4 regions of the Robertmurraya mangrovi genome follow, and region 1 is predicted to be linked to each of the others. Evidence: riboswitches for the same ligand, from Rfam matches in the RefSeq annotation. Region 1 holds a riboswitch; each other region holds the start of a gene.
The links. A riboswitch is a leader RNA that binds a small molecule or an ion and turns the genes downstream of it on or off. The one in region 1 is predicted to bind cyclic di-GMP.

Region 1 (8,049 bases):
ATTTTCTTAGTTTGTCATCTTACATTTACTGTTAATGCAGCAAATGATCCAATTGCAAATGACACAGCAAGTGAAGCAGTAACTATTTCATCTGGTAAACCTGTTTACGCCAAAATTGAACATGGAAAAGATGATGATTGGTACAAGTTTGAGATTAAAAAGGAAGGGACAGTTAGGGTCAGCCTTGAAAATCTTCCATTTGATTACGAGGCTTCATTGTTCGATGCGGATTCAAATAATCTATATGTATTAAGAAAAAATTACGACAACGCTGATCAAGCTAGTATGGCGGAATATGAAATATCTGATGCTGGTACCTATTTTATACAAGTAAAAAGTAATGGTTCATATTCTTCTTCTAAAGAATACAAATTAAAAGTGACTTACCCTTCTGATACAACTGTTCATGATAGTAGTTTGGAACCTAATGATACAAAAGAAAATGCTTATTCAGTGAAATCAGGGAAAATTTATAAAGCAACAATTGATTCATCTTTTGATCAAGATGTATATATGTTAGATGTGAAAAAAGCAGGAGAAATAAAGGTTTGGATTGATAATCTACCATATGATTATAGAGTGGTAGTTTATAATGAGCAATTTAGTGAACTGAGAACGAGTCTCTTAACGTCATGGGATCATGTCTCTCATACTGTTAAAGATAAAGGAAGATATTATGTAGTGGTTTACTCACCTAAAAATCAATATTCTGAAGACACAGAGTATCTATTCAAGGCTACATTCCCTGATAAAGTAAGTCATGACAAATCATTTGAGCCTAACGATACACAAGAAACTGCGTACGCACTTACATCGGGAAAACCATTTAATGCAAAGTTAGAATATCAACATGATGTAGATGTATATGAATTAAAGGTGGCAAAAAAGGGACAAGTCCGTGTTAATCTTGAAAACCTACCGTTCTCTTATTCAATGGAACTATACAATGAAAAAGGAAATCAGCTTTCTGGGAGCTTTTCCAAAGGGAAAAATGCAAAGTACATTGACTACAACGTAAATGAAGCTGGATCATATTTTATTCACATTAAATCTTACTTAAAAGAGTATTCGAAAACAAAAAGCTATAAAATTTTAGCTACTTTCCCAACAGCAAAAGTAACACATAATAAAAAGACAATGGAACCTAATGATGTTAGAGAATATGCTGTTTCGTTAAAATCAGGAAAGTCTTTCAAAGGTATCATCAGTACAGTCACAGATGAAGATTACTATAAAATATCGGTGAAAAAAGGAGAAAAAATTTCCGTAACTTTATCCGATTTAGTCTATGATTACAAGTTAACCATTTACGATAAAGATGGTAAGAAACTAAAAGATAAAACAAACTGGGGGAAAAAGCCGGTAGAGCTACTTTATAAAGCTATAGAATCAGGAGTTCTTTATATTAGTGTTTCACCTATCAAAGAGGAGTTCTCTGCTAAAAATCCATACAAATTGTACGTATTAAAAAGTAAATACTTCAAGGCAATTGTTAATGAAGTTACATCAGACTCTCGTCTAATCGGCGGGGAAGCTGAGCCTAATACGACGGTATATATAACAGCAAATGGAAAAGTACTAGCGCAAAAGAAAAGCACATCAACAGGCTACTACTATATAAACATTCCAAAACAAAAATCAAAAACAAAAATCACCGTCTACACAAAAGACTCAAAAGGCAACAAAAGCCCAACAACGACGACAGTAGTAAAATAGTTTATTAAAGGTGACATTAAAGGTGACAGGCACCTGCAACATTTCTGTAACATAACAAAAAGATTGGGGAGCGTATATCCCCAATCTTTTTTACTATATGCAACTATCTATTTCAGTATTTTAAATTTGAATTACGGTAATATTTCAGGTGCCTGTCACCAAACATTAAAATGGTACAAAGTACCCATAACACACGTATATCAAAGATCCTATAGAGGTGGTATATTATATCTATAAAGGTACAACCCGGGAAACCTGGTGTCACAAAGCTTAGGGGCTAAGGGACTAATTCCTACGCCAGCCAGCTGCCGTTTACCAAAAGGAGGAAAACGTAATGAAAAGAAATTGGTATTCAAAACTATTTGTAGGATTAACTGCTGCGACTTTTGTGTTTAGCTCAGCATCTATGGCTGATGCTAAGGGTCCTGACAAGGGAAACAAACATAAGGTCGAAGAAACAAAAGAGGTAGAACAAAAGCCAAAGCAGGAAGAATCGAAACCAGTAAAAGAAGAAAAAGGTAACAAAAAGGAAGAAAGTAAGTCTGTTAAAGAAGAAAAACAAACCAATGAAAAAAAGCAAACAAAAGAAAAGAAAGTAAAAGAAGAAAAGAAATCTAAGAATAAAGTTAAAATAGTATCTAAAGAAGCAAAAAATATAGAAAAACGTTTAAATTCAATAGAAAAAGAGATTGCTAAAGTATCAAAATCGATTGACTCATATTTTAGTGTAGATGAAAAAACTACTCAAGAAACAGAGCAAGAAACTACTCAAAATCCAGAACAAGAGACAGTTGAACAAAATACAGAACAAAACACAACTGAACAAGACACGGCAGAACAGGCTAATGTTGAGTCTGAAAATGAGTATACAAGTAAGGAAGTTTCATCAAAATATAATAGCTTCAAAGGGAAGCTTAATGCTCAAATCAATAAGCTAAAAACAGTTGTAAAGCAATTAGGTCACAAGAAATTTAAAGCTAGTGCGGTGGAAGTTAAAGGACTTCTTGAAAGAGTAAATGAGTTAAAATCAAAAGCAAAAGCTGAGATTGAGCGTGCAAAAACACTAAAGAAAGAAGTGTTAGCTCCTAAAGAAGAAGAGACAGAAACAACAGAAGGACAGGCTCCAAGTGAAGGATCTGACGGGTCAACTGATGGACATGCTCCTATTGAAGATACACAACACCCGAGTGGTGACTCAACAGAAACATCTCCTGATTCAGGTAGTGCTCAAGACTCAATAACTGAATAATAACAATAATAGGCAGAGAAAATATTTAAAATATTTCTCTGCCTATTTTAATTAAGAAATAGCAATTACTGTTTTGGAGTTATTTTCCTTTATATAGGACAATAGAGATGGTAAAATTCTAATGTGTTAGGACCTTAAGTATGAAAAGGAGACTGGTATATGAAGAAAATTTTATTAAGTGTTGGTGTTGGGTTAATCCTACTAATGTGGTTTAGCCTATCTAACGATGCTCAAGCTGCTGCTCCGACAATATATGTTGATGGTAAGAAGGTTAATAGTGCTTCTATCACCATTAATGGAAGTACCTTGGTGCCTCTTCGGACAATTGCGGAGAAATTAGGACTAGAGGTTCGATGGGACCAATCTACACAAACGGTGACCTTTAAACACCCTTATCGAACAGGAATTATTTCACATAAAATTGGAACTAATACTATTACACTTAACACCAATGGGAAAACTACTAAAACATTAACTGCAGCTTCCGTGAACCAAAAGGGTACCTCATATGTACCCATTCGATTATTTGAGTATTTAGATGCACAAGTGTTTTGGACCAGTGCACAAAATCGCATTGATGTTTACTCATATGAATTAAAAACAAGCCAATATATCATGTTTGCAGGTCTTGCTTACAACGATATTAACCACTTGGTTGGAAGTAGTGTGCCTACCATTGTAGGTAAATTAAATTCTAATGGGAAGCGTGGTTTCTATGCAGATTTAAAAAACACTCAAAAGTATTTAGGGATGTATGCCAAAACTTCAAGTGGTGCAAAGATTACTCCTAAAACATTTATCGGTTCGGATTATCTACATGCAACTGAATGGAAAATGATAGATGCTTTGGTTAATAAGGATACTGGCTTCCAAGGTTATGCGTTCCAAAATAATCGTACAAAAGAAGTTGTAATTTCATACAGAGGTTCCGATGACACGGCTGACTGGTATCATAATTCTAGAGCCTTAACAAGCAATTATAACTATCAAAAGTTACAAGCATATGCTCTTTTTGAAAGAAATGCGGGTAAAAGTGATAATATCACCATTGTAGGACATTCTTTAGGTGGTTATTTAGCTCAAGCAACAGCTAAAAACTATCCAAGTAACTTTAATAAGGTTGTTACTTTTAATGCTTTTGGAATTGACCAAACCAATAATTTGAAAAACGTGATTAACTATCGTATATCAAATGATCCAGTGGCTAATAAACAAAATCATTATGGACGAAGCGTGGGATTTAACATTCGTATGTATGCTGATGATTTCACTATTTCAGCTCACAAGCTTTTTAATTTCTACAGCTATTTTTATCCTGCAAAATCAAAGTATTGGTTAAATCTGGATAAAAAAGGATTAATGCCACACAACAAAGCGAAATCAACAGCTAATGGAAATCCATATGTTTGGTAATTTAATTTAATTTGCTCTGAGTAGACCTCGGCAAAATGAAAGGCAGAACCTAAATTACGGTTCTGCCTTACCATTGAATTATTTCCAATCTTTTCTCCAATCCTTATAAGAGAGCGAATCAAAATTATACTTTTTTAATTTAACCTTCGTAAAAGTACCTCTAGTAGAATTAAACTTTAGTTCTAAAACATCCCATTTAGCTACAGCGTTGTTATAACTTGCAATTCTAAACCCATCTTTATATATATTCTGAGGCCTTAATGTGTAACCTAACCCATGCTTTGCTTTCTTTAATTTCCCTTTTGAGATGTAATATATATCAACGAATTCAAAGTTAGAACTTTCAGTTGAAGCAATTGCAAACAGGTCTGGTTGTCCCTTATATTTGGAAGGGATCATGTACATCATTTTTCGTGTTGCGTTATATGTATATCCCTTTTTTTGATACCCAGTATAGGTCACAGACTTTGAGCCACTTTTTCGAATATAAAACTTATAGTTCCCGTGGTACATTAAATCACCTTCATTTGCTCCGGCCCACACCATTGCAAAATCGGAATCATCATACGATGCTCTTTTTTTCTTTTCACTTGACCCTATTACATATAATTGATAGCTTTTGCCATTAGCATCTTTCAGAGTATAGGTCACACGACTCTTTTTCGTGTTAACTGTTGCTGCTGAAACGGACTCTAGAGAAATACTAGAAATGATTAGAAACAATGTCCCAAGAATAAGTAGTAATTTTAAACCCCTTTTACTCATATTAATCCCTCTTCGTATAGTAATCTATAACTATTCTATTTTAAAATAATTATCGTTTTTTGTCATTCCTATATTTGTAAAGGCATATAAAATTTGGTTACTTGTAGTTTATATAAATCTAACTATAAGAATAGTTACTATATAGAGATTAATTTAGAAAAAGCTTAGGACTGGTGGACTGGTTGACCTATAATAGTGTAAAAATCAGCTCTTAAATTCTTACCAGTAAATGCATTGTTTTGGAAAATAACCATTGTAAAGAAATGCATTAAAGTTTCTACTATACTACACAGGAAAATTATCTTTTCACCTCCAGGAATGTCCTGTATAATATTCCTGTTATTACCATAAAAGAGAAGAAGGTGGAATTAAGGTGAAAAAATTCGTTGGAATGCTTCTGACTGCGCTGCTTATACTTTCCTTTTCAGTACCTAGTATGGCCAGTGCGAATGGCTTGCTGCCAGTAAAATCAAATTCTGCAACAATCAAAATCGAAAGCGCACCAAAAAAATCTAAAATTACTAAATTGGAGCTTATACTAGATAATAAAACAATTTATGTTGGCGATAGCCAGTATGACAATTATTTAGATGCAAAGGTGACCTACCAAGATAAAACATATGGTTATGTACCAATTGAGGATGTAAAATTAACCTCTTCAAGTTCAAAAATTTTGAAAATTGTTGATGGGCGATTCCTTTTACCTGTGAAGTCAGGTAAGGTTACAATTACTGGAACCTATAAGGGTGTTAAAGGAAAGCTTTCTTTAACTGTAAAAGGAAGTGCAAATGGAGAGTTTTCAGTAGCATTTAAAGGTATAGAGAATGCTAATTATATTGATACATATTTTACATATGTAAAGAAAAACAGTTCAAAAAAGACAGATTATTCTTATAGAAACTTCAATATTAAAGAGACAAAAACATCAAATGGATACAAATTCTCCGGTCTAAACTGGGATAAGTATTCTACTATTTATGGAACAATAAGAGTAGAGGATAAAGTATTCTATCTTGAAGTTAATAAGAAGCAGAATAAAAAGACTATTACCCTAGATGCAGCTTCGCTTTCTGAAATAATTATTAATTACCCTACTAAAGATGTACAAACAACCAATCTATCTATCACAAAGATAGACTCAAATAAGAAGATGTTACATTTAGGAAGCTTTTATGGTGAATCAAAGTTCTTTGTCCCAAAAGGCACTTATAATATGCAAGTTCAAGCAAAAGGTTCAGAAAAATACTATAACCTATATTTAAAAAGTCAAAAAATTGATGATAAAAAGCAGTCTATTAACATTAGCTCAAAAAATTTATCTTTAATTAGCTTTACAACTAAGCCATCTGGAAGTAATAAGTTGGATATTCAAAGTATAGGAGCAGCTTTTAATTTTAATAACTTTAATCATTTATCAAGTCTTTCGCTATATGATAGTAATGGTCCTGTAACGAATGTCTATCTTAATAACATGACATATACTGAACTGTCATCAAATGTACTTGTAAATGATAATTGGGTTTATGAATATCAGTTACCAAGTAATAAGGTTTCTAAAAACATGAAAGTTACTTTCGGTGATCAATTAAAAGCAAGTATCTCCTTTAAGAAGAACACGAAACTTTACGCAGGACAACGTATTTATCTGCCTGCATCAAGTAGTAATTGGGGCAGTGGTGTATTAAATGTAAAAGATCAGTATGGAAATTATGTAACTAGAGTATATAATCAAAAAGACTACAAATCAGAATCAGCAGTTTTAGTCTTTAAAGGAAGTAAAAAAACCTACAGAATTCCTATTAATGATCTAACATATGGTACAGTAACATTACCAACCGTACCAGGAACTTATAAAGTTACTTTTGAAATGAAGTAATAAAATAGAGAGGGAGTGGATTGAATCTGCTCTCTCTTAATGTTTTATAAAGAGAATAACACAAATTTTGACTCTTCTTGTCAATATATTAGACATCCTGTAACACACTTGTAACGAAATTTGAAAGAAACTGTAAAGTAATTTTCAGATAATTCATGAGAGAATAAGAACAGATAAAGCAATTCTTAAGTCATCTGGAGGTCTCTTATGAAAAAGATATTACTAGCAAGTATTCTAACAATGACTCTACTATTTAGTGGTTTAATAGGAAATTCTAAAGTAGAAGCAACTTCTCATGGCGCAAAAGCTGCTAATATTGGTCATAAGTACATAGGCACTCCGTATAAGTACGGTGGGACAACTCCTAAAGGCTTTGATTGTTCTGGTTTTGTGGGATATTCTTTTAAAAAGGCAGGGAAATCTATTCCTAGGACTTCTAGAGATATCTATAAAAAAGGAAAATCAGTTTCTAAGAAAAACTTGAAAAAAGGTGACGTTCTTTTCTTTAACACTTATGGAAAAGGAGTATCACATGTTGCTATATACGTAGGCAAAGGGAAGTTTATACATAGTGCAAGTAGAGGAGTTAAAGTCGATACTCTATCAAATAGCTATTGGAAGCCAAGATATATTGGAGCGAAACGAATTTAATTTTATACTTAAATCAATAGGCAGTATCTCTCTATGAGATGCTGCCTATTTTTTTGAGTGATTAGATTAAATTTTTGGTTTAGGGAGGATTCTTTAATACAAACACTAAAGTTTCATTAAAGTTCAAACTAACTCTACCTACAGGAGATATTTCCTAACTCACTTCGATGAGACAAATCTAAAGAGGAGGTAATATAGTCCAGAGAGACTATCTTTAAAAGTAAGATGTGGTGTATGCTGCTTTTGTATATTCCATTTTTTTAACTTCTGACTAACTCAAAACTTTGTCATATAAAGGCTAAATAAGATCATAATCACTAAATATTTAGTAACATTTTAGTATAATTCTGGACTAGCCTATCAAAGTTTAAGAGAATTT
Region 2 (8,049 bases), on a different contig from region 1:
AAGCTATGCTTTACTAGGTGGATTCGCTATCTCCATCTCAAAAACAGGCTTGCCTAACCTCATTGTAGAATCAGTACTAAAAATGGTTGGTAAAAACGAAGAATCAAAAGCTAAAACGTACTCAAAAGCTCTTATCATCTTATTTATTCTATTAATGGCTTGTTTCTCTCAAAACTTAATTCCAATCCATATTGCTTTTATACCAATCCTAATTCCACCTTTATTAAAGGTAATGAATGAATTAAAGATTGATAGACGTTTGATTGCATCTGTACTAACATTTGGCTTAACGGCTCCTTATATTTTATTACCAGCGGGCTTCGGAAAAATATTTCATGACATTCTAGCAACAAATATGGCTGAAAGTGGACTAGCTATTAACGTATCTGATATTCCAAAAGCTATGCTTATACCAACAGCGGGTCTCTTAGTAGGATTAGTAATTGCTGTTTTCATCTCTTATCGAAAAAGTAGAGAGTATGAGCAATATGAAGCAGTCCAACTTGAAAGTACTAAATATTCAAAGGTAGGAATTATCTTTTCAATTCTAGCGATTGTAGCTGCTCTAGTTGTTCAAATTGTTTTAGATTCGATGGTTTTTGGAGCACTGGCAGGAATTGTGGTTATTTACTTAAGTGGCTCCATTAAATGGAGAGAAGCAGATGACCTATTGACAGAGGGTATGAAAATGATGGCATTCATTGGTTTTGTCATGTTATCAGCTTTTGGATTTGCCGCTGTATTAAAAGAAACAGGGCATGTAGATGAACTAGTCAAACAAGCGGCTGCTATGATTGGAGGAAACCAGTCACTTGCTGCGATTTTAATGCTATTAGTAGGTTTGTTAGTTACTATGGGAATTGGCTCTTCATTTTCAACGATTCCTATCATAGCTACTATTTTTGTACCTTTATCACTTGAGCTCGGGTTTAGTCCGATGGCAACTATAGCTTTAGTTGGTACAGCTGCTGCACTTGGAGATGCGGGTTCTCCAGCATCAGATAGTACATTAGGGCCAACATCTGGGCTTAATGTAGATGGACAACACAATCATATTTGGGATACTTGTGTACCAACCTTTATCCATTACAATATTCCGCTTATTGTATTTGGTTGGATTGCGGCAATGGTATTATAATTTAGACAGCTTCTCTTTTGGGAGCTGTTTTTGTATTATAGGTAAATAAAGGTTGTTAACATATGGATGGTGAAAAAAATGTACTTTGGAAAGGAACGTAAGAATTTAGACAGTCGGGTTCCACCGGATCAGAATGTTACCACTGGATTTCCTGTCCTTCATCACGGAAATGTCCCTTATTACTCTGATATGTCTAAATGGAGTTTAAAAATATTTGGGGCAGTTGAAGAATCAATTATATTCAGTTATGAAGAATTTATGAACTTACCTCAATATGAGTATACGAATGATATTCATTGTGTGACGGGTTGGTCTAAATTAGATAATGTTTGGAAAGGGATCTCTGTAAAAGAGTTGTTGAAACATATATCCATTTTAGAAGAAGCTAAATATGTTATTTTACATGCTGAAGAAGGCTGGACAACAAACCTACCATTAGAGGATTTCATGAAAGAGACCAGTTTACTTGCCCATAGTCATAATGGTGAAATCTTAACGCCGGAACATGGATTTCCGCTTAGAGCGGTCATTCCCCATCTGTATTTCTGGAAAAGTGCTAAATGGGTAAGAGGAATTGAATTCTCGGCAGTTGATAAGCCAGGATTTTGGGAAAAGAATGGCTATCATATGTACGGAGATCCTTGGCGTTCACAGCGTTTTGAATGGGATTAACAAAATAGAAAAACATATAGAGGCTCACTGATTCTTTTTGCCTCTATTTTTTATTTACAATAGATCTCATTGATAAAGGGCTTTTGGCAGTAATTGTCGAAAACTACATAGTTATAGTAGTAAATATTTCATGGTAGGTGGATATTGTTTATGAAACGTAAACGTAAGATTGTTATTTTCGTATTATTACTCCTAATAATAGCAGCATTTGTTCCAACTCCTTATTACATTTATGAGCCTGGTTCAGTAGAAGAACTATCTGCAAAAGTTAATGTTGAAGATGGGAATAAGAACGCTAAAGGTCATTTTTACCTCACAACTATATTTTCAATAGAAGCTAGTAATATCTATCACTTGGCTTATGCATTACTTACCCCTTATACAGAAATTAAAAAAACTAGCGAGGTTCAAGCAGATCTATCGGACGAAGAATATTCAAATTTACTGTCATTTATGATGAGAGATTCTAAACAAAATGCCATAGTAGCAAGTTTTAATCAAGCTAATGTTAAAACAAATATTAATTATCAAGGGATTTTTGTAAAAGGTATTAGAGAGGATTCCAAGGCTAAAGGGGTACTTCAAGTCGGAGACATCATTACGATGGTTGATGGGAAAAACATAATAGAAGTACAAGAGTTTACTAGATATTTGGATGAAAATAAAAAAGTAGGAGATTTAGTGAATTTAGCTGTTCAAAGAAATGGTAAAACCGTGACAAAAGAAGTCGAGGTTATAGGTCTACAGAATGAAAAAGTCGGTCTAGGAATCATTCCAGAAGAGGATTTTACCGTTACAACAAATGATAAGAAAGTGGAGCTGGATAGTGAAGATATCGGAGGTCCTTCTGCTGGTCTCATGTTTTCTTTAGAAATATTTAATCAGCTCACATCCATTGACTACACAAAAGGCTATAAAGTTGCAGGAACGGGTACAATAGACCATATGGGTAATGTAGGTCAAATAGGTGGGATTAAGCATAAGGTCACATCAGCATCCAGAGAAGGGATAGATATCTTTTTTGTCCCCAAAGACATCAATGAGGTAGATGCAAATGAAAAAGATGCTTTAGAAGAAGTGAAAGAAAATAACTATACCTTAAAAGTTATACCCGTAGCCTCTCTAAAAGAAGCTGTAGATTATTTGAAAACAATTCCAGAGAATAAGAAGTAAGGAGAAAGCTGTCTGTACTATCTATATTGATAGTAACAGACAGCTTTTTTTAGCATAAGCTTATCATTGGACTGTTAAAGTTCTAAAACCTTCTGCTAAATTCTATACCTTTAAATCTATCGTTTGCCCCGAGGTAGGATGGGGTGCTTGAAGCATCTGGACAAGTTGATTTTGGTCCTGTTGGGCAGTATCCATTACCTTCTTTAGTAGCGATATACTCACTTTTTCAGCAAGAGCCGCTTGGTTCATACCTATTGATAATGCAGGTATATTCAAAAAATCACCTCCCATCCTTATATCGACTAATTCTTACCATTTATCAGTCTTTAAGAAATTTTTATTGTGGCCTGGGAGGAAATGACTATTTATGTGTAAATTTGTTGAAAATTGTTGTAATTATGATGCTAAAGTTTTATATTTTAATTATACAAGTGTAAAAGGGCAAACTTATTGAAAAATAAGGACGCAAAGCCACGAGTCTAAGGTCACGGAACTATGACGGTCGGGTTGCCAAAAAGGATTGGATCCTTGTTGCACATAGGTTAATGGTTGTATCTTCCGTTGTAACTAAGTATCCACCAATCTTTTTTTTGAACTTTTTTTATCTTAAAATTGGAAGGTGGAGGCTTGCAGTGGGTTTATTATTTGGTACAGTTGAGTATTTTGAAAGTGAATTAACGAGTGGCAAACAAACGGGAAATGAAGTCCCTTCCCAAATCTATTTAAATTTAGAAAAAGAAATAAGGTTTGATTTTATTTGCGACGAACAATTACGATCACAATGTTTACAAAATTTAACGATTGCCTATAAAAAATTAACCGATTCTAGATTAGCTGTTTAATAAAGACATTAAAGCAATACTCCTGGAGTGTTGCTTTTTTTATAAGGAAATATTAAACGATTTAATCTTCAAGTAATGTTACTAAATCATATGTGCTTATGTTTAGAAGTAAATTTAAGCCATATTCTTGTATAAGAGAACAGAACCATGCCTGCTTAGAATCGGTAAGAGAATTCCTAAAAACAATAGTGGTAAAACCGAGGTAACCTGAACTACTACTCTCTTCATAAACCATCTGTAGTTAGTCACTCCTTACGTTATATAGGATTTGATCTAGACGGAAGCCATTCCTTTAAGTAGATAGGTAACCCCTTCTTAGCCGTAAGACCTGTATGTCCACTTGGTAGTAACTCATATTTTTTATCCTCACTTGAGGCTAGCTCTACAATTGGATAGGTTTGCTCTTTTGGTACTAGTTGATCAAAGTCAGAAGCTACTACTAGTAAATTAGATTTGATATTTCTTAAATCAACTGTCTGATTATTAATTTTTAACTCTCCTGTGACTAACTTGTTATGTTTGCCTAAATCATTTACAAGTTGCTTTAATGTTGCTCCTGGGAAAGGAATATGGCCGCTTGTCCATTTATTAAACAATATCCATTTATCAACATAATGCTTCTCATACCCTCTATTTAACAAAGATAAGTAATGACTAAAATAAACAGGTGCGGTAACTAATCTAACTCCTGCTTCAATAAAGTTGGCGGGGATGAGGCCGATAGTATCAATGAATTCATCGAAGTCGATTTTTTCGTTTCTAAGTGCCAAAGCCCATTTGTCATAAGCAGGAACAGTAGAAAAATCAATTGGAGTAACAGTAAGAATCAAATTTTTAATGGGTTCAGTGGCAATGGCAGTGTAGATAGCTGCTAAAGTACCACCCAGGCAAAAACCCATTACCGTAATATCCTTCGCCTTGGAATGTGTTAAGGCTTTTTGGACACCTTTTTTTATAAATCCCACAATATAATTATCTAAAGTAATATCTTTGTCCTCGTATCTAGGAATTCCGAAATCGATTAAATACACATCATATCCTTCATCCACAAATGCTTCTATCAAGCTTATATTTGGGCTTAAGTCGAGGATAAAAGGTTGGTTCACTAACGAGTAAACTAGAAAAAGTGGTGTTTGGAACTTTTTCTTTTTTGCAGGATAATACCATAGGGTTGTCTTATTCTTTTTCCAAATGGACTTTCTAGGAGTAGTAGCAGAGGGAGGTTCGTGACCTCCGAACACACTCCAAAAGCCTTTCCAACGTAGTATCTCTTTATTTCCTTCCACTAGTATTCTCCTTTTTAAGAGCAGTCAACAGAGAATCAAGATTACTAGAAGAATGATTTTGCAAGATTAAGTTCAGTTTTTTAATTCTTTTAAGGGATTTTTGTTGGTTTGTTGAAATATTTTCATTACTATTATCGAAGTTTTCAATGGTTGTTAAATGTTGAGTTTCGTTTTCATCCAGTTTATCGGTAATGTTCGAACCCTTTTTTAATTTTCTTACTAATTCATTTAATTGATTGATCTGCTCTTCTATTGCTTCTAATTTCTCTTCGTTTTGAATAGTTAACTTTGCAAGGGAAGCAACGTCACCCTTTGTTGGAAAGTTAAAGGGGATAGATAAGGTTTCCACTTTCTCTTGGATGTTTTTAATAGCCTTTGAATAGTGACTGCTCTGATTACTAAATAATTGAATAATTTCCTCTTTGTTTAAGCATTCTTTTATCCACTCATTTATTTGATATTCAGCTTTTGCTCCTAACATCTTCAATAATTTATAAAATTCATCTTTATCTGCCATGTAATCACCCTTTTTAACATTCTTTTTTCAAGGAGAAAAGATACTTCTAAGTACCGTTTAAGCTACTATATGCTTAAGAACATGATGAACCCTGTCTCCTTTTAAGCCTCACTATATTATAGACAAGCATGTTTAAATACGTGCCAAAAATGGGGCTTGGCCTTTGCCTTTTTATTAAGTTGGATATAATAGGATAAATTTCGCTAATGATGAAAAAATAACTATAGTGGAGAAGAAAGTGAGGATAAACATTTGGATGAGCAAAGTATAAGGGAGGTTCTAGAATATATGGGATTTTGGAGTCTAGCTGCTGGTCTACCTTATAAATTGTCACTACACAATTTAGTAGAAGATATCGACCCTGATGTTCTAGAGCTATTTATTGATTTATATGACATGGAGGATGAAGGGACACTATCATGTAATCATTTTTTATTTCACTTACGAACATTTTTATATACTTACAAATACAATGATTTGCCTTGTTTTAACTTGCCCCATTGAATACATAAAAAGCTTCAATTAGAGAACAATATAGTTGAATGGACAAAAGGAGGGATACATATGGATAAAAACGCAAGAGGTTATGTACAGGACACTGTCTCTTCATTAAATGAAGCTAAAAGCAGTTTACAGCAGGCATTAAATACAGTTGAAAAAGGTTCTAACCGTGACCGTATTGAACAATCAATGGAAGCCGTTAATCAAGCACTTCAGCAATGTGATCAAACGGTTGATATGTTAAAGCAAGTATAAAAATTAAAGATCTTAAAAGCTAACCAAAGGGTAACTTTCCGAGGTTAGCTTTTTTATATGGTCAAATATGAAAAGGCTTTCTTCTAAGGACCCCTTTATATAATCACCTCTTAGCCCACTCCAAATGGGTACTTGCTGCATATGAAGTAGTGTAGGGTAATGTTTAGAATGAAATAAGGAGGTAACCCAATGTATCATGTTAGAGGTCCACAATATCATCAAAATAGCCGCTTTTTCTTTGGAGCTCCATTTTTGGGAGGTTTATTAGGAGGAGTTGCAGGTGGATTAATAGGTGGAGCGTTATTGGCCCCTCGTCCGGTATTCTACGGTGGTTTCCCGCCATATGCTTATGGTGGATTCCCTGGATATGGATATGGCTATGGCTTCGGTGCACCTTATATTTAGGTAAATATAGATAAAGAATGGTTTAGGGTAGAACGAACAAACTCGTAACAAAATGGCCTAAAATCCGAAAAAGCTCTCTACTTTGTAGAGGGCTTTCACTGTTTTACATCCATCTCAAGCTAAGGGTTAAATGACAACAGTCAATATTATTCGTTTTTGAAGTGAAAATTAGCTTTAATCCATCAGGTGTATAGGATATTTCAGGCATGGTTTGAACCCCAGTTGACTTAATCATACTAGTGACTTTCTCCATTTTTGACTCTTGTGCAGCACTCATTAACTCGGAAGAAAACTCCCTTGAACTAGACATTCTTTGTAACAACAAACTAGCATCTTTCATGATTAATTCCATTTGCTTTGCAGAGGAAATAAACTGAGTTGGATTGACTGAAGGGAATTGACGAACGTAATGATATGGATAGTAATAGGGAGAGTAGTAGATTTGATTGTTTGAGTGTATGTAGTGATGACTTTGAGAAGGCGTGTAACGCATTCGATTGGATGGATAAAAATTATACATTTATTCATCCCCTTTCTAAGTTCTCTAAAATTCTCCTTTATTAACATATGAATTTACAGGCTTATCTTATTCTGGCTTTAAACCCTTAGATTCCTTTTTATATTAAGTATGTATTCTTTTACATTACGTTACATAATACAGAATAAAAGATAATTGAAGGGAAATAGAAAGAAAAGTGGAATTATTAAAAGAGAGGCTTAGTTAAGTTTGAAGGGAGCAAGCCTTTATGGAACTTGATTTTATATTAAAGTTAATAGAAGAGGGCGGATACATAGGGCTATTTCTTTGGTTGTTAGTTGGAGTATTTATTGTTCCCGTTCCCAATGAGTTAATCGTCATGACAATAGGACTTGCAGCATCGTTGCAAGTATTAAATCCAGTAATCGCCTTTTTTGTAACTTATTCAGGAATTATTACAACTTTAACCGTTAGTTATTTGCTAGGAAAATATGTGGGAAGACCTCTTTTATCAACGATTGAAAAAAGAGAAAGGTTTTCAAAAAAACTCGAAAAGTCTAAAAACACGATGGATAAATATCACTCCTATTCATTGTTGTTAAGTTGTTTTCTTCCAGGGATGAGAATCTTAGTGCCATTTTTATATGGCACAGCTAAAATCCCATTTAAAACATTTGCCCTATTTGCCTATAGTGGGGCGTTAATATGGCTGATGATTTTCTTTAGCTTAGGATATTGGTTCGGGGATCATAAAGAGAAAATTGTTCAGCATGAAAAGGAAG
Region 3 (8,049 bases), on a different contig from region 1:
ACAGATTCTCCAGTTTGGACAAAAACGGTGCCTGAAAAATTCTTTTCTGCTTGGATTTGATTGATTTTATTTAACAGATTTTTGTTCATTGCGTTCCTCCTACTAGCACGAATGTATCCCACGTTTTAGAGATTGAATAAATAAAAACTTTTTAAATAATCCTATCTTAACATAAAATACCAGTAAGAGATTGTATAATGAAATCCGTATAATTTTCTATTCAGACTTCAAAGAAGTATAGTTTCTTTTACCTTAGGAGATAAAGACAGTATTCTATTGCCCTAGATTAAGAAGAAAATCTACCTTATGTTTAAAAGGAGGGACTCAGGATTGGTGAAGGAAGAATCTACTTGTACATTCGCACTTTTACAAACAAGTGATATTCACGGAAATATTTTTCCGACCAGTTACGGTAATCGTTTAAAGTTGAATGCTGGTTTAGGCAAGCTCGCCACGATTATTAATCAGGAAAAAGTCCAGTATGAATATCACTTATTAATTGATAACGGTGATGTCATCCAAGGTACTCCATTGACCTACTATTTTGCTAAGTTTGTTGCAGACAATAATAATCCCATCATTAGCGTACTAAATGAGTTAAAGTATGATGCAGCCGTCATTGGGAACCATGAATTTAATTTTGGGATGGAATTATTAAACAGTACCATCAAACAATCTTCTTTTCCATGGCTGTCTGCTAATCTCTTAAATCAAGAGACTAACCAACCTTTGTTTGGAAAACCTTATATGGTTAAAGAGTATCCGAATGGTTTAAGGGTTGCTGTTTTAGGTGTAACTACACATTACATACCAAATTGGGAAGACCCTAAGCATATAAAAGGAATTCTATTTCAAGATGCCTTGGAAGCAACGAAGCACTGGGTGAAATATATTCAAGAAAAGGAAACCTATGATATTTTAGTCGTTTCCTATCATGGTGGGTTTGAGCGGGACCTTGTTACGGGTGAGCCAACAGAAGCGTTAACAGGTGAAAATCAAGCTTTTGCTATGTGTCAAGAAATTGATGGAATAGATGTTTTATTAACAGGACATCAGCATCGGAAAATTGCTACAACTGTGAATGGGAGATGTGTCCTTCAACCAAGTTTTAATGGTCAATCTTTAGGAAAAGTTGAAATCCAGTTGAAACGTCTGGATGGAAAATGGCTTATAGGAGATACAAAGACGGAGTTACTAGATGTAACTGATTCTGTTGTTGCTGACGAAAGAATATTAGCACTATCTTACGAACAAGAAACGCGAACTCAAACATGGCTTGATGAGCCAGTCGGAAAAATTAGAGGAGATATGATGATTAGGAGCGCAAACGAAGTACGACTCGGTGATCATCCTTTAATAGAATTCCTAAATAAAGTACAGATGAATGCTGCACAAGTAGATATTTCCTGTACAGCACTACTAAATAATGAATCTCCTGGTTTTAGCGAGCATGTAACTATGCGTGATATTATTTCAAACTATATCTATCCAAACACGTTAAAAGTAATACGTATTACAGGACAGGATATTAAAGATGCACTCGAATTAAGTGCTAGCTATTTTACTTTAGATAACGATAAAAAGATCATTGTTAATCCTGATTTTATTGAACCAAAGCCACAACATTATAATTATGACATGTGGGAAGGAATCGAATACGAATTTAATATTAGTAAACCTTTTGGTGAGCGAGTTGCTAATTTGCTTTATCAAGGAAAGCCGGTGGGGCTGAATAAGGAATATGAAGTGGTAATGAACAACTACCGGGCAGGTGGCGGCGGTAACTATACCATGTATAAAGGGAAACCAGTTGTAAAGGAAATTCAGAAAGATATGGCAGAACTGATTGCTGAATATATTTCAAAAAAAGGTACCGTTGAGGCCACTTGTAATCATAATTGGAGAGTTATTTATTAAATCAAAAAGGGGTGGTCTGAATTAGACCACCCCTTTTTGATTAACGTAAGACAAAGTCTCCAGAAGAAGCATTTACTCGTACGGAATATTCTCCAGTACCAATTTTTCCAATAATACGATTTTCGGAATTTTCCTCATAAGTCACTCCATCTAAATTCACAACTCCATCACCAGAGCTTGCGTGAAAATCAATGGCAAGAGAAGTAGGTTTGTTTCTAAATTCCACCTCTACATCACCGCTTGTGATATCAGCTGTAATGTTACCAGATACTTCTTTGTTTGATATGGAAATACTTCCTGACGAAGCCTCCAATTGGATATTTCCTGTTACATCCGTTAGTTGCATATCACCTGACGAAACAATAAAAGTAGACTCCTTCGAGTTTTGATCTTGAACAATGAAATCTCCGCTACTGGCTTCAAATTCAATTTTCTCAGCGGTAGTATTCTTTGTTCTAATCTCGCCACTAGTAGCACTAAATTTCATTATTCTTTCCGCTTTTAAATCTTCAGCAATAATCTCACCTGAGCTCACATCTAGAATAAAGTCCTTTGATTGAAGCCCTTCAATCGCAATCTCTCCTGAAGAAGTGTGAACATTTATAGATTCATAGATTTTTTCAGGCAATAAAACGTTTACCTCGGTTTCAACAATAAGAACTCCAATATTAAACTTGATTTGATCTTCCCCTGACAATGATATATCTAAAGTATTACCCTTTTCTTTAACATCAAGTTTCAAATCATTTTTTAACCTCTTACTAATTTTTCCCTTTAATTCTACTGAAATCTCATTTTCTGATGTAGGTAGTACAGTAATGTCAGTTGATGATAACTTGATGTTGATATCATTAATATTTTGATTATTAACCGTTACCTTATCGTTTACATCATATTTTTCTAGGGAGAATCCACCTGACACATTTAGAGTAACAAGTGTTCCTGCGACTCCAATAACAAATAGTACAACTAATGTTAGGACAAATTTTTTCAAGCCGCTCTACCTCCTCTCACCATTCTAACGTTTAATTTTGTATACCCTGCTAATCCCTTAAATAAATATTTTCCAACATACATCATACCGATTCCCATTAACATACCTAAACTAGTTAAAGCGAGTGATACGAAAAAGTTTACCGCTAAACTTTCGTGGCTAAAACCTAGAAACGAGGAAGAAATAAGCACTAAAGGTGACAAAGTAAACACAAGGGCTACTGCACAAATAGAAATATAAGCTGCAAATATTCCTGCTGCCGGTCCTACGATAAAAATAAGATTAAACAACAGTAAACTCATTCCTACCATGAAAGAACCAAACGCACTACGACCTGATGTTGATCTTGTCGGCTCAGATGTTCCCATCGGAGTTGGAATAGGTGCTGGTTTATAGAGTGCAGCTTTAAGTGCTGCCAGCTCTGCTTTTTCATCCATAGTTAATTCTTTACTGTTTACTTCTTGTTGGCTAGGTTGCGGTTGTTGTTCTGGTTGAATTTGTTCTTGAAAAGGTTGTACTTGTTCTTGAACTTGCTCCTCTGTCTGTTGTACAACTTCATCCTTACCTACTCGATAATCAGCCAGTAAATCTCTCGCTATGACATACGGATCTCCTAATTCAGCCGTTAACTCTTCCACACTTTTCCCATTGGCTAAACCTATTTGAAAGTGTTCCTCATAATCGTATAGCATTTCCCGTCGATCACTTTCTGGAACTTTACTTAACAGTGTCTCAAGTCTTTTTAAAAATTCATTATTCATGATGAAGTCCCTCCTCAATAAATTGATTTACTGCATTAGAGAATTGCTTCCAATCATCTACTAAATCTTTCATATATTCGTTGCCTTTATCTGTAATTGAATAATATTTTCTAGGAGGTCCTTCAGTAGATTCTGCTAAATAAGTTGTAAAGTAATCCTCTTTTGTTAACCTTCTTAATAACGGATAAAGTGTTCCTTCAGCCACCTCAATCTTATTCGAGATATTTTGAGCTAATTCATATCCATACTGATCTTTTTTTGAAATCAGAATTAACACACACAACTCGAGAACACCTTTTTTAAATTGCACATTCAAGGAATACACATCCTCTACTCTGTTTTAATCACTATTAGATATTAATCAATAGCCACTAATACTTAGTAATATTTTCCACAGCTACTATAATAATATACAGTAGTGAACATTGCAAGGTAGTAGATAATAAATTTTGGTAATTTTATTATTTATTGCCAAAAAAAGAGCCAGACCGTATCCGGCCTGACGTTTACTGCTTCATTGCCATCCAACTATCTACATAGTGAATCGCAAACGATACATTTCTAACTTTAGAGTAAGCTGATTGAACAAGCTGTAACTGATTAAACATATATGCTTGCCCCTCTTCATAAAAGCTCACATATTGAGCTTCATAGGATTGTCCTGTTTCAACTCCGATGATGATAGCTTTTCCTAGTTTATTTGCTAGGTTCACTTCGTTTTTTACTAACTCAATAATTCCATTTGGACCTACTGCTTGATCTCTATAGGCCATAATTGAGATATAATGAACATTTCGAATGACCCAGCTCGCTAAGTCCCCTTTGCCGTAAGAATTATTGTACATTTTTTCATCAAACCAAAAGGGGATATCTGCTCCAAGAGGTAATTTTAATTGCCCCGAATAGACCTTGGCATTAGAAAGCATTTTTTGATAAGCCAGTACTGAGTTATCATAATCCGAGTTCCAACTAGAATGTAAATATGGTTCAACATCAAGATGAACACCGGAAAAACGTTCTTGTGGTAAAGCTTGTCTTTGATAAGCACGAAGCCAGTCAAACATGCTTTTTAAATGTTGTCCACCATTTGGTGAGACCCAATCAGGTGCCCCATCTAATGCATGAACTTTTATATATTTTCTAGAAGCTTTGCTTATAAACTGTTTATAGGCGGATACGGGAATTTGTGAGTTGACTTGTAGGTATACTTGTTTCACATTTTGCTTTTCTAAAAAGCTAAGTATTTCATCACCTTTAGTCTGGATTTTAGCTGTATCCCATAGCCATGTTGAGAGTGGTGCCCTAACGTTTGCTTCTGCTTTTGAAGGTATGGTTGATAGCATTAATCCAAGTCCTAATAAGAAAATGAGGCTAAGTTTGTTGATTCTACTGTTCATGTTGTCTACTCCTCCATTGATGCCAAGACATCCTTTGAAGGAGTCCGGCAGCTTGGCAACCATGCAAGCAACATTGCTCGTTTAGGCCCATAGCTTTGCGTCCTTGCTTTTCAACAAGTTTGCCTTTTTCGGTTATTTTTTCTAATTATAGCTGATTATGGACCTATTTAACATGGACAAAACGTGAATTTGGATATCCATTATATGGGTTAAAAGTAAGTTATTAGGGCGAAATTGATAAGTAAAAAGTTACCAACCTTTCTATTTCTAAAAGACTTAATTATGTTGCCCGTTCCTTTCCGCTCCAGGCACTTGCTTTCCGCAGGGAGAGATGGGAGCCTCCTCGGCGTTACCGCCTGTGGGGTCTCCCATTCTCTCTATTTCCTGCTGGAGTCAAGTGCCTTCCGCTACAATCAACTCAGGTGTTCTAATGTAGTTAAGATTAAAATCTTAAGAAAATGGCCCTAAAAATATAACCATATAGTAAATAAAATATCCCCTCCAATTATGAGGGGATAAAAATAACGATCCTATTTCCCTACTGGTTTGTTAGGGATGATTTCATCTTTTTCTGTTGTTGAGAATTCAACTAGTTCTGAGCTAGTTTTTCCTCGTTTTTTGTTATTGTTCCTTTGTGCGTTAGCATTTCCAAGTTTGGTTCTTCCCATGTACCTCGTCTCCTTTTTGGATACTTCAATGGTAGTATGGGTTACCGAGAATCGCCTTATACAATATTGCTATAGACCAGATTTTAACTTATAACTCAGGTGGTTTACGGTGGTTGGTCCCTTGTTCAAATGCATATCCTAGCTCGATTAACTTTCCTTCACTAAAAGCATGGCTAGTAAAAGTAATTCCCACTGGCTCTCCTTCTTCTGTATAACCAGCTGGGACGGTGATGGATGGATATCCAGCTTTTGCTGGGATACCAGCACCAAAGTTATTAGGGAACAAAATTGCATCCAACTGGTGTTCTGCTAATACAAAATCAATTCCTTGTTCAGTGGAATGGTATATATCTTGTTCTAAAGCCTGAAGATATTTTTCCTCTGTCAAGGTTCCAGATGTAGCTTCCGCTTCTTCTAATATTTTTTGGCCATACTTTAAAGTTCGCTCACTGTTTTGATTATTAAAGTCAATGACATCTTTAAGCGTGCGTACACGGACGTACGACGGAAGGCCCTTAAGGTATGCATTAAGATCAGACTTGAATTCATACCCAAGTACATCATAGCTCCACTCATATTTGGTGGAAGGAATCACTATATTTTCAATAACGTCAGCACCAAGTTCTTTAAGCTTCTCAATGGCTTGCTCCAACACTACCTTCTGTCCATCTTTTAAGTAGTCAAAATACGTTTCTCTTGCTATTCCTACACGTGCCCCTTTTAATCCTTCAGGGTTTAAAAACTGAGTAAAGTCTACATTGACTAATTTCGCATTCGTTAATGTAATCGGATCTCTATCGTCATGAGCCGTTAAGACATTCAGTAAGTAAGCTGCATCTTTTACCGTTCTTGTCATTGGTCCAGCCGTGTCTTGGCTATGAGCAATAGGAATGATCCCTCTTCTGCTTACTAAACCGACTGTCGGTTTAATTCCGACTAAGGAATTTTGACTTGCAGGACTTAAAATCGAACCTGAAGTTTCCGTACCTACTGCAACGGTAGCGAGGTTTGCCGCAATCGACGCACCGGAACCTGCACTTGACCCACCTACATCAAATTTCCCTTGTCCATACGGGTTTAAGACTTGTCCGCCCCTAGAGCTATAACCGCTAGGCATTCCTTCAGTCATAAAATTAGCCCATTCTGTCATATTCGTTTTCCCTAGAATAATGGCCCCTGCCTCGCGAAGTAAGCTAGCAACATGCGAATCTTCAAGGGCATAAGAGTTCTCAAGAGCAAGAGAACCTGCACTAGTATGCATGTGATCAGCTGTATCTATGTTATCTTTTACTAGCACCGGTATTCCGTGAAGAGGGCCTCTTGGACCTTTTGTTTTTCTTTCTGCATCAAGAGCTGCTGCAATGTGTAGTGCTTCTGGATTTACTTCTAAGATAGAATTAATTTTGTCTTTATCATACTGGCCAATTCGATATAGATACATTAACACTAGATCTTTTGATGATATTTCACCATTAGCTAGTTTCTCTTGAATTTCATCTATTGTTGCTTCAACTAGCCATTCATCATGTAATTTCTTTAGGCGTGAGTTTTCCATAGTAAAAGTGTTCCCCTTCATCTTGTGATGCTTTATTTATAAAATATTCTAGCAATTCCGTCAAATAAAAAATACTGGATACCTACTCAAAGCTAGAAAAGGACATCCTTATTATATGGATGCCCTCTAATATACTTATTAACGGGATAAGATGGTTCTCACTTCTTCAAGTGTTGGAAGAGCTGTCATAGCACCTTTCGTTGAAGCAGCTAAAGCCCCTGAAACACTGGCAAAGCGACCTAGCTCTTTCATTTCCTCTAGACTCCAATCCTCTAAACCTTTTTCTCGCTCATGAAGACAATAAAGCATCCCAGAAACAAATGCGTCTCCCGCACCCGTTGTGTCCACAGCCTCCACCTTCATAGCGGAAACCTCCACTTTACCCGCTTGCGTTACTAGAACACTTCCCTCTGCCCCTAAGGTAATGGCAATAAAGGGAATATGATAAGGAGCCAGCTTTTCAATTCCCTTGTCAATTTCTTTCTCACCTGTTAAAAATTCTAGCTCTTCTTCAGAAATCTTTAAAATATCTGCCTCAGATAGAAGCTCCATAATACTCTCTTTGGCCTGTTCTTCACTTTCCCATAATCCCAATCTCAGGTTCGGGTCATATGAAATGAGCACACCGTTCTTCTTGGCAAGTTCTATAGCTTTTAGCGTAGCGGACTTAGATGGTTCATGAATGAGCGAAATGGAACCAAAATGCAGAATTCGAGCAGAGTTGAAATCACTTTCTTTTATATCACCCGTGGATAAA
Region 4 (8,049 bases), on a different contig from region 1:
TTAAAAACGGTACCATCTCTGTTGCATACATATGATTCAGAATAACGCCGATAAACCCTAAAGAGTAACCTAATAAAAATAAATTTCTGTTAAAATGTACAGACGAGATAATAGCTAAGAAAAAAAGTACCAATAGAAAGGCCCCTGACCCACCAAAAATGAATAGTTGAGCAAATGTAAAGATAAATATCATCAAAAGCGAAGCATATGGAAAAATCTTAGGCTTTATTAATATCTTCCCAAATAAGAAATAAAACAGGAGGAAGAAGAATAACTCCCCACCATAAAGTATCATCTTGAGCAGTTCATCGTTTGATAAAATAGTAAATAATAGACCACTGACTAATGATATGGAAAAACTGACAAGCATCAGTGTATTTTTCTTCGAGATATCATTCGCTTTTAAAGTCTGAATAGCCTCCATGTTGACCCCCTTAGATCCTTTGTACTATACGATATTCACAAACAATTTAGTTGTTTAATAGAGTAAAGTACAAATGTATTCATTTAGTAGTTTATTATATTTTTAACAATAGTAAATAGTAATTTATTCCTATAGTTAGAGGAAACGAGGTTAATCCTTTATTCCTACAATGTCCTGTACAGTTATATAAAAAATAAAATAAATATCCCTTAAAAAAAGTAGGAATCTGTCGAAATAAATAAAAATAAGAGATTTTATTTACAATTAAAAACTATTTTTAGTACATTTAAACTATAAATAGATTAGTATTTTAGTCATAACAGAAAAAGACAGGTGAACATTCATGGATAAAACGTCATTAATAGGTCTCATTTTAGGATTTGTAGCAGTTCTAGTAGGTATGTTTTTTAAAGGAGTTAGTCCAGCAGCGTTGTTGAATCCAGCAGCGATTCTAATCATCTTACTAGGAACAGCAGGGGCAGTAACCATTGCCTTCCCAACCGATGAAATAAAAAAGGTACCCAAGCTTTTTGGAATCTTATTTAAAGAAAAAAAGCTAATGGATCCCGTTGAGTTAATTAAGATGTTCTCAGATTGGGCTCAACTTGCTAGAAAAGAAGGTTTACTTGCGTTAGAAACAAAAACGAATGAAATCGATGATGATTTCTTGAAAAATGGTTTATCTCTAGCTGTTGATGGTCAAAGTGCGGATTACATTCGTGATGTATTGACAGAAGAAATTGAAGCAATGGAAGAGAGACATCAAGCCGGTGCATTAATTTTTACCCAAGCCGGTACATATGCTCCTACTCTAGGGGTTTTAGGAGCGGTAGTAGGTCTGGTTGCCGCGTTAAAATATATGAATGATATTGATGGATTAGGAAAAGCCATTAGTGCGGCATTTATTGCAACGCTTTTAGGGATTTTCACTGGGTATGTACTTTGGCACCCATTTGCGAACAAATTAAAACGTAAGTCAAAGCAAGAATCAAAGATTAAGCACATGATGATTGAAGGAATTTTATCCATCCTAGAAGGGGAAGCACCAAGGGTTATTGAACAAAAATTAGCGTCCTATTTACCAGCAAGTGAAAGGAAAAAAATCCTTGCAGAAGGTGAAGTGAAGAAAGATGAGTAAGCGGGGAAAAAAGCATCATCATGAAGAGCACGTTGATGAGTCATGGTTAATTCCATATGCGGATTTATTGACACTTTTACTAGCCCTGTTTATCGTACTCTTCTCCATGAGTTCGTTGGACGCAAAAAAATTCCAAGCAATGTCAGAAGTATTTAATGAAGCATTTTCTAGTGGTACGGGAATATTCGAATATCCGAGTCCAATACCAGAAGATAAGGCTGCTGCACCTGATGAGCAAGAAAAAGAAGAAGATCAAGAGAAAACGGATAAAAAAGAGAAAGCAAAGATTGATCAAGAAAAACGGGAAATGTTGGCTAAACAAGCAGATAAGAGAGAGCTTGAGTCGATTGAGAAAAAGGTTAACTCTTACATAAAAGATAAGAAGTTAAGTGACCAACTTGAAGCGACCATGACTGACGAAGGGTTACTAGTAATGATTCGTGACAACGTGTTGTTTGAGTCAGGAAGTGATGAAGTAAGAAGACAGGACTTAAAAATTGCTGAAGAAATATCAGACTTGTTAGTCATGAGTCCACCTAGAAATATTGTTATTAGTGGTCATACGGATAATGTTCCCATCAAGAATGCACGGTTCTCATCAAACTGGGAATTAAGTGTGATGCGTTCGATTAATTTTATGAAGATTCTGTTGGAAAACGATCAATTAGATCCTAGTTGGTTTAGTGCAAAGGGATTTGGGGAATTTAACCCGATTGCTTCTAATAAAACGACTGAAGGTAAAGCGAAGAATAGACGTGTAGAAATACTTATATTACCGAGAAATTAATAATTAAAAATAAAGACGCATGGGGTATAAACCTATGCGTCTTTTCGTAATTAAACTATTGATAGATTTATTTACTCGTTAACTTCTTGTTTCGGTACTTCCGGTTTGCACATACGATCTAATAAAACACCAGCTAAAAACATGCATGCAATCGGAACTGTAAAATTAATTACATGAATCACCGTCATGGAAATACCCCTTTCGTATTGGATTATCTTGGTATTATTATATGACAAAGTTCACATTATAGACAATTATTATTCACGAAATATTCAATAATCAATATTGACAATACGTGTAAAGCTATTATCGATACATAAATTAAGGTTTGTTAGAAAATACCTTGCATCATTTTTAGACATTTGTTTATAATAAGGACATGTGTTGTTAATAATTTTGGGAGCGATAAACCATGAGTGAAAAAGAATCTTTAATCTTGAATCTCATTGAAGAGGATCCTTTTATTTCACAAAATGACCTTGCGGACAAGACTGGCTTATCTCGTTCAGCTGTTGCAGGTTATGTATCTTCTTTAACAAAGCAAGGAAAACTCCTAGGTAGAGCATATGTAATCCCAAAGAAAAAGAGAGTTCTTTGCGTAGGAGGAGCAAATATTGATAGAAAGTTTCAGATGCTAGAAGAGTTAGTTAATCACACATCTAATCCTGTTAATAGCTCCGCCTCTTGTGGTGGAGTGGCACGTAATATAGCTGAGAATTTGGGGAGACTGGATGTAGATGTTTCCTTAATGACTGTAGTTGGAGAGGATCATGAGGGGAAATGGCTACTCGAAAAAACAGCAACTTTTGTAGAAGTAGATCCTTCACAAAAACTTCCTAATCAATCAACAGGTACTTACACAGCTGTTCTTGATAAAGATGGAGAATTACAAGTGGCATTTGCTAGTATGTCTATATATGATTCCATTAATCCTGATTTTGTAGATGAGAAGTGGGGTTACTTTGCTTCTGCAGAACTGGTGATGATAGATACAAACTTCCCAGCAGATGTTTTAGAGAAAATAATCACTCGCTGTGAAATAGAGAATATTCCCGTTTGTATAACAACAGTTTCCACACCGAAAGTAAAGCGACTTCCAGTAAGCTTAAAAGGTGTTAAGTGGCTAATTGCTAACCAAGACGAGGCAGAAGCTCTCGCAGGTTATAAAATTTCCAGTGAAGCTGATTTATTTAAAGCCGCTGAGATCATCATGGAAAAAGGCGTAGAGAAAGTCATTATTACAAGAGGCGATAAAGGGCTAATCTACTATACGAAAGATCTTGGATCAGGGGTTTTAATTCCTCCTAAAGTAGAAGTGGTAGACGTAACAGGTGCTGGAGACTCCTTGGTAGCCGGGATTATGTATGCTTCATTAAAAGGGGTAAATATTGAAAATGCATGTAAAGTTGGAATGACCTGTTCGATCTTAACTTTACAATCAAAAGAAACGGTTAATTCTAACTTGAGTCCAAGTAAAATAGAGGAAACAAATAGTCAATATTTTTAAATAAAATTTCCTTAAAGGAGAATAAATATGTTAAATAATTATCTTGAATATTCTAAAGAGGTTGCTGAAGCAAGAGAAAAAAATCTGCCCGTTGTTGCTCTAGAATCAACGATTATTTCACATGGAATGCCTTATCCACAGAACGTACAAACAGCAAAAGAAGTTGAGGAAATCATTCGCCAAAAGGGAGCGGTACCTGCTACTATCGCTATATTAAATGGAAAGATAAAAATTGGATTGTCTGATGAAGAATTAGAGTTTTTAGCTCAAAGTAAAGAAGTGGAGAAGGCAAGTAGAAGAGACTTACCGTACTTGTTGGCTAACAAGAAAAATGGTGCAACAACTGTTTCTGCTACCATGATTTGTGCAGCATTAGCAGATATTAAAATATTTGTTACAGGTGGAATCGGAGGGGTTCACCGTGAAGCTGAAACGACAATGGATATATCTGCGGACCTTCAAGAATTAGCTCAAACTAATGTGGCCGTTGTTTGTGCAGGTGCAAAATCCATCTTAGATATTGGATTAACACTAGAATATCTTGAAACTCACGGTGTTCCTGTTATCGGATATAAAACAGATTTACTCCCAGCTTTCTATACTCGAACAAGTCCTTTCCATGTAAATTATCGAGTGGAAGATGCAAATGAAACAGCAAAAATGTTAAAAACGAAATGGGACTTAGGTCTAAATGGTGGAGTAGTGATTGCTAATCCAATTCCGGAGAAAGATGCACTAGAGGAATCATTCATTACAAATATTATTGAGCAAGCGTTAGCAGAAGCAAAGGAAAATAATATTGCTGGGAAAAAGGTTACTCCTTTCTTATTAGGAAAAGTGAAAGAACTGACTGAAGGAGCTAGCTTGACAGCCAATATTGCCTTAGTAAAACACAATGCAGAAGTAGGAGCGCAAATCGCAGTAAGCCTAAATAAACAATAAAAATATGTTGGACGAGCCTTAGGAATTAATAAAGGCTCGTTTTTTTTTGTTTACCCTGTTCAATATAGTGTTTTTTTTACATTTAATCGTTCGATAAAATGAACAAAAATAACTGAGTGCCATTCTATTTTATAGATGAAACCAATAAAATAGAATATATAATTCATTATTAAGAACGTTTTGGTGTGTTCTTAGGTCTAAGGAACTGAAGTAAGGAAGGTGTTATTACCTAGAATGAATCTACTTTGATTGCATATTTAGTATAAGAAGATTTGTTGGATGATCCTAAGTTCATTAGGTCGAACACTGATTGATTTGTTTGTGATAAAGGTTCTTTTGTTAACATGCTTTTAAAAACCATGAAGACAGGTGAGGAGAATGTACCGTAAAGATTGCGATAAGTGTCTAAGATCTTCTTATAGTAGTAGTGAGTTTGGTGAGTGGGCCTGTCCGATTTGTGGGAACGATTTAACCAATCATCCGTTCTTTGATGCCATCACTTTTGAAAGGATACATGTGAATATGTCTAGCAAGAAGTTAAAAATGTATAAACAAAAAGACAAGTTTGTCAATGACTAAAGTCCTATATGGAGACAAAGTTCAAAAAAATTATTCGATGAAAAATAGCAAATAAGTCTAAATCCCCCTAGTGACTTTTTGACTTATTTACCTTTATAAAGAATATGATAGCGTAATATTGTATAAAAATGACAAGAATTGTAGAAGAAAGGAGTTCACAAAATATTTATAATTGACAAAAAACCCGCATGATAATGAACCGAACCTAGTAAACTATAAATAGGGAGTAAGGAAGCAAGTCATTAGATACAGAAAAAGGCAAACCTATTGAAAGGTAGGGACGCAAAGTCTCGGGTCTAAGGTAGTTAGAAACTAGCGCTATGATGGCTGGACTGCCTGGAATACGAATCGTATTTTGGGGGGAAAGAATGTGATTGAATCTAGAGTGGTCATCGAGGAACTTGACTTTGAATGGATGCAGCTGATATTAGAGGCTAGGAGGTTAGGGTTACAAAAAGAAGACATTAAAGAATTTCTAAGTCAAAATGGCATGAAGGAAATGACTATTGAGAATCGCTAAAGCTATAGACAGATGAATATTGTTAAAGCTAAGTGTTTCTTAAAAGGGATATTTCTTTTGAGAAATGCTTTTTTGTTTAGGCTCTTTTCTAAAACTTTGTTGCTTCTCACATATATAATTTTGCCTATAATATATCATGCTTTATTGGGCTTAAAAGGTTATCAGTTTTAGAAAAAGCCTTACCATCTAAATTTGTAGCACTCTTTAACTATTAAGGGTAAAAATCGGCTTTTGGATTTTTACAAATAACAATAATCATTACGAATACAGCCTTTGTTTGAAAAAAATAAAAACCTGCCAAGACAGGTTCAATACATAGTATATCATTATTTCACATTTATTTACTTTGATTGGCTCTCCATTTATTAAACTCAAGGTATTCACGAAATTGATCCTTTGATACCCCGGAATCCATTGCCTCTTTTACAATTTTAAGCCACTCAGAATCTAACTCATCCTTGTTTGGCTGTTCATGGATTAAATGGTCCACAGGTACATGTAAGACAGCAGAAATTTTTTCTAGAAATTGTATAGAAGGATTTCTTTGTAAGTTACGTTCTAATGAACTTAAATAAGACTTTGCGACCCCAGCTTGCTCAGCTAATTCTGATAGGGATAGTTTTCTTTCTTGGCGAAGTTTCTTAACGCGATCACCGATCATAAAGTCTCACACACCTTTGTCTATATATAATTTAATCATATCAAATAAATTCAAATAGTTCCATATTTAGAACAGATTGTTCTATGTGATTTTATAACTATTTTATCACAAATGTTAACTATTTATATTACTAGTTTACAAAAAGTAGTGAATTACATTTATAGGTAAGTCTGGTGTTAATAGAAATGTTATAATTAATTAACAGAATATTTTGTTAATGTTTTTATTTTATTAAAAGGGTGATGAACGATGAACTTTTATAACGAAGATCCTAATTTGAAATTTATTCTTAAACAATATTTAGATGAGTCCTTTTTTGAATGGGCAGACAAAGAGTTAGACCAGTTTGGAGAACTTTGTGGAACGGAGATTGATGAGAGGGCAGCCCACACGGACCGAGAAGGGCAACCTAAGCTGATTAAGTATGATCAGATGGGAAATGATATTTCTCATGTGTGGGTGAACGAGGGTTACAAGAAAACGGTTGAGCAAACCTATCACGCTGGAATTGTTGGTTATGTACATAAGGAAATTCCTGAATTAGGTCATAAAGGGAACTACATTTATTCCTATGCACAAGGATATTTGTTATCTCAAACCGAACCCGGATTTTATTGTCCTGTAACCTTAACAATGGCTACAGCCTATTTGATTGATCATTATGCAGATGAAGAGCTTAAATCAAAATATTTACCGCATGTTGTTTCAACGGGTGATGTTGAGTTGTTTGAAGGAGCAACCTTTTTAACGGAACGTCAAGGGGGATCTGACGTAGGGGCAAATGAGGTAAAAGCGGTATTAGAAAATGGACAATATCGTATTTATGGTGAGAAATATTTTGCCTCAAATGCAGGGCAATGCGGGGTGGCAATGGTTTTAGCTAGAATGGAAGGTGCCCCTCCTGGAACAAAAGGATTAAGTTTATTTTTAGTTCCATGGCGTAAAGATAACGGGGAATTAAATCATCTAGAAATTAGAAGATTAAAAGATAAGCTCGGAGTAAGGGCCGTTCCATCTGCAGAAGTTGTTTTTAACGGGGCAGAAGCATTTGTAGTTGGAGATTCAAGTAGAGGCTTTTACTATATGATGGAAGCTCTAAACTTATCTCGCGTTTGTAATGCAATTGCATCGATAGGAATTATGCAGAGGGCATTTCTTGAAGCTAAAAAATATGCTTTTACACGTCATACATTTGGTCAGTACTTAGCAGAATTTCCTATGATAAAGGAAAGTTTAGTAAAACTAGCTGCAAAGCAAGAGGTAGAGACATCTGCTGTTTTTTCTCTAGTTGCCATGTTTGATCAAATGGTCGGGGATGATTCGGCTATCTCAGAAAAAGATAGAGCCATGAACAGACTACTAATTGCCTTGTTAAAGATGGAATCAGCAGAGCAAGCTATACACTTCTCACATGAAGCAATTGAAATGCACGGTGGAAATGGTTATATTGAGGATTTCGTAACTCCAAGACTGTTAAGAGATGCCCAAGTG

Region 2: it holds a riboswitch for cyclic di-GMP, as region 1 does, so the genes downstream of both, SM124_RS10075 (hypothetical protein) here and SM124_RS09010 (hypothetical protein) in region 1, are expected to answer to the same signal.
Region 3: it holds a riboswitch for cyclic di-GMP, as region 1 does, so the genes downstream of both, SM124_RS20085 (amidase) here and SM124_RS09010 (hypothetical protein) in region 1, are expected to answer to the same signal.
Region 4: it holds a riboswitch for cyclic di-GMP, as region 1 does, so the genes downstream of both, SM124_RS17530 (anti-repressor SinI family protein) here and SM124_RS09010 (hypothetical protein) in region 1, are expected to answer to the same signal.

Annotation. Positions count from the first base shown of each region.
Region 1 is NZ_JAXOFX010000004.1:279,767-287,815, forward strand. It holds gene SM124_RS09005 (pre-peptidase C-terminal domain-containing protein) at 1-1,716, shown strand, start outside; cyclic di-GMP riboswitch class I at 1,945-2,029, shown strand; gene SM124_RS09010 (hypothetical protein) at 2,051-2,965, shown strand; gene SM124_RS09015 (alpha/beta fold hydrolase) at 3,125-4,378, shown strand; gene SM124_RS09020 (hypothetical protein) at 4,457-5,143, opposite strand; gene SM124_RS09025 (hypothetical protein) at 5,517-7,019, shown strand; gene SM124_RS09030 (C40 family peptidase) at 7,227-7,670, shown strand.
Region 2 is NZ_JAXOFX010000005.1:104,126-112,174, reverse strand. It holds gene SM124_RS10095 (Na+/H+ antiporter family protein) at 1-1,138, shown strand, start outside; gene SM124_RS10090 (sulfite oxidase-like oxidoreductase) at 1,217-1,810, shown strand; gene SM124_RS10085 (SepM family pheromone-processing serine protease) at 1,961-2,983, shown strand; gene SM124_RS10080 (YjfB family protein) at 3,086-3,259, opposite strand; cyclic di-GMP riboswitch class I at 3,414-3,498, shown strand; gene SM124_RS10075 (hypothetical protein) at 3,616-3,825, shown strand; gene SM124_RS10070 (alpha/beta fold hydrolase) at 4,083-5,111, opposite strand; gene SM124_RS10065 (hypothetical protein) at 5,098-5,628, opposite strand; gene SM124_RS10060 (hypothetical protein) at 5,917-6,132, shown strand; gene SM124_RS10055 (hypothetical protein) at 6,193-6,384, shown strand; gene SM124_RS10050 (hypothetical protein) at 6,574-6,789, shown strand; gene SM124_RS10045 (YuzC family spore coat inner layer protein) at 6,893-7,309, opposite strand; gene SM124_RS10040 (DedA family protein) at 7,536-8,049, shown strand, end outside.
Region 3 is NZ_JAXOFX010000019.1:15,036-23,084, forward strand. It holds gene SM124_RS20060 (serine hydrolase domain-containing protein) at 1-89, opposite strand, end outside; gene SM124_RS20065 (bifunctional metallophosphatase/5'-nucleotidase) at 334-1,917, shown strand; gene SM124_RS20070 (DUF4097 family beta strand repeat-containing protein) at 1,958-2,911, opposite strand; gene SM124_RS20075 (HAAS signaling domain-containing protein) at 2,908-3,672, opposite strand; gene SM124_RS20080 (PadR family transcriptional regulator) at 3,665-3,988, opposite strand; gene SM124_RS20085 (amidase) at 4,179-5,069, opposite strand; cyclic di-GMP riboswitch class I at 5,113-5,203, opposite strand; gene ypzF (protein YpzF) at 5,600-5,737, opposite strand; gene SM124_RS20095 (amidase family protein) at 5,826-7,292, opposite strand; gene SM124_RS20100 (carbohydrate kinase family protein) at 7,431-8,049, opposite strand, start outside.
Region 4 is NZ_JAXOFX010000014.1:27,492-35,540, forward strand. It holds gene SM124_RS17500 (methyl-accepting chemotaxis protein) at 1-424, opposite strand, end outside; gene motA (flagellar motor stator protein MotA) at 768-1,562, shown strand; gene motB (flagellar motor protein MotB) at 1,555-2,349, shown strand; gene SM124_RS17515 (carbohydrate kinase) at 2,762-3,856, shown strand; gene SM124_RS17520 (pseudouridine-5'-phosphate glycosidase) at 3,884-4,798, shown strand; gene SM124_RS17525 (hypothetical protein) at 5,177-5,377, shown strand; cyclic di-GMP riboswitch class I at 5,625-5,717, shown strand; gene SM124_RS17530 (anti-repressor SinI family protein) at 5,748-5,897, shown strand; gene SM124_RS17535 (helix-turn-helix domain-containing protein) at 6,235-6,558, opposite strand; gene SM124_RS17540 (acyl-CoA dehydrogenase family protein) at 6,808-8,049, shown strand, end outside.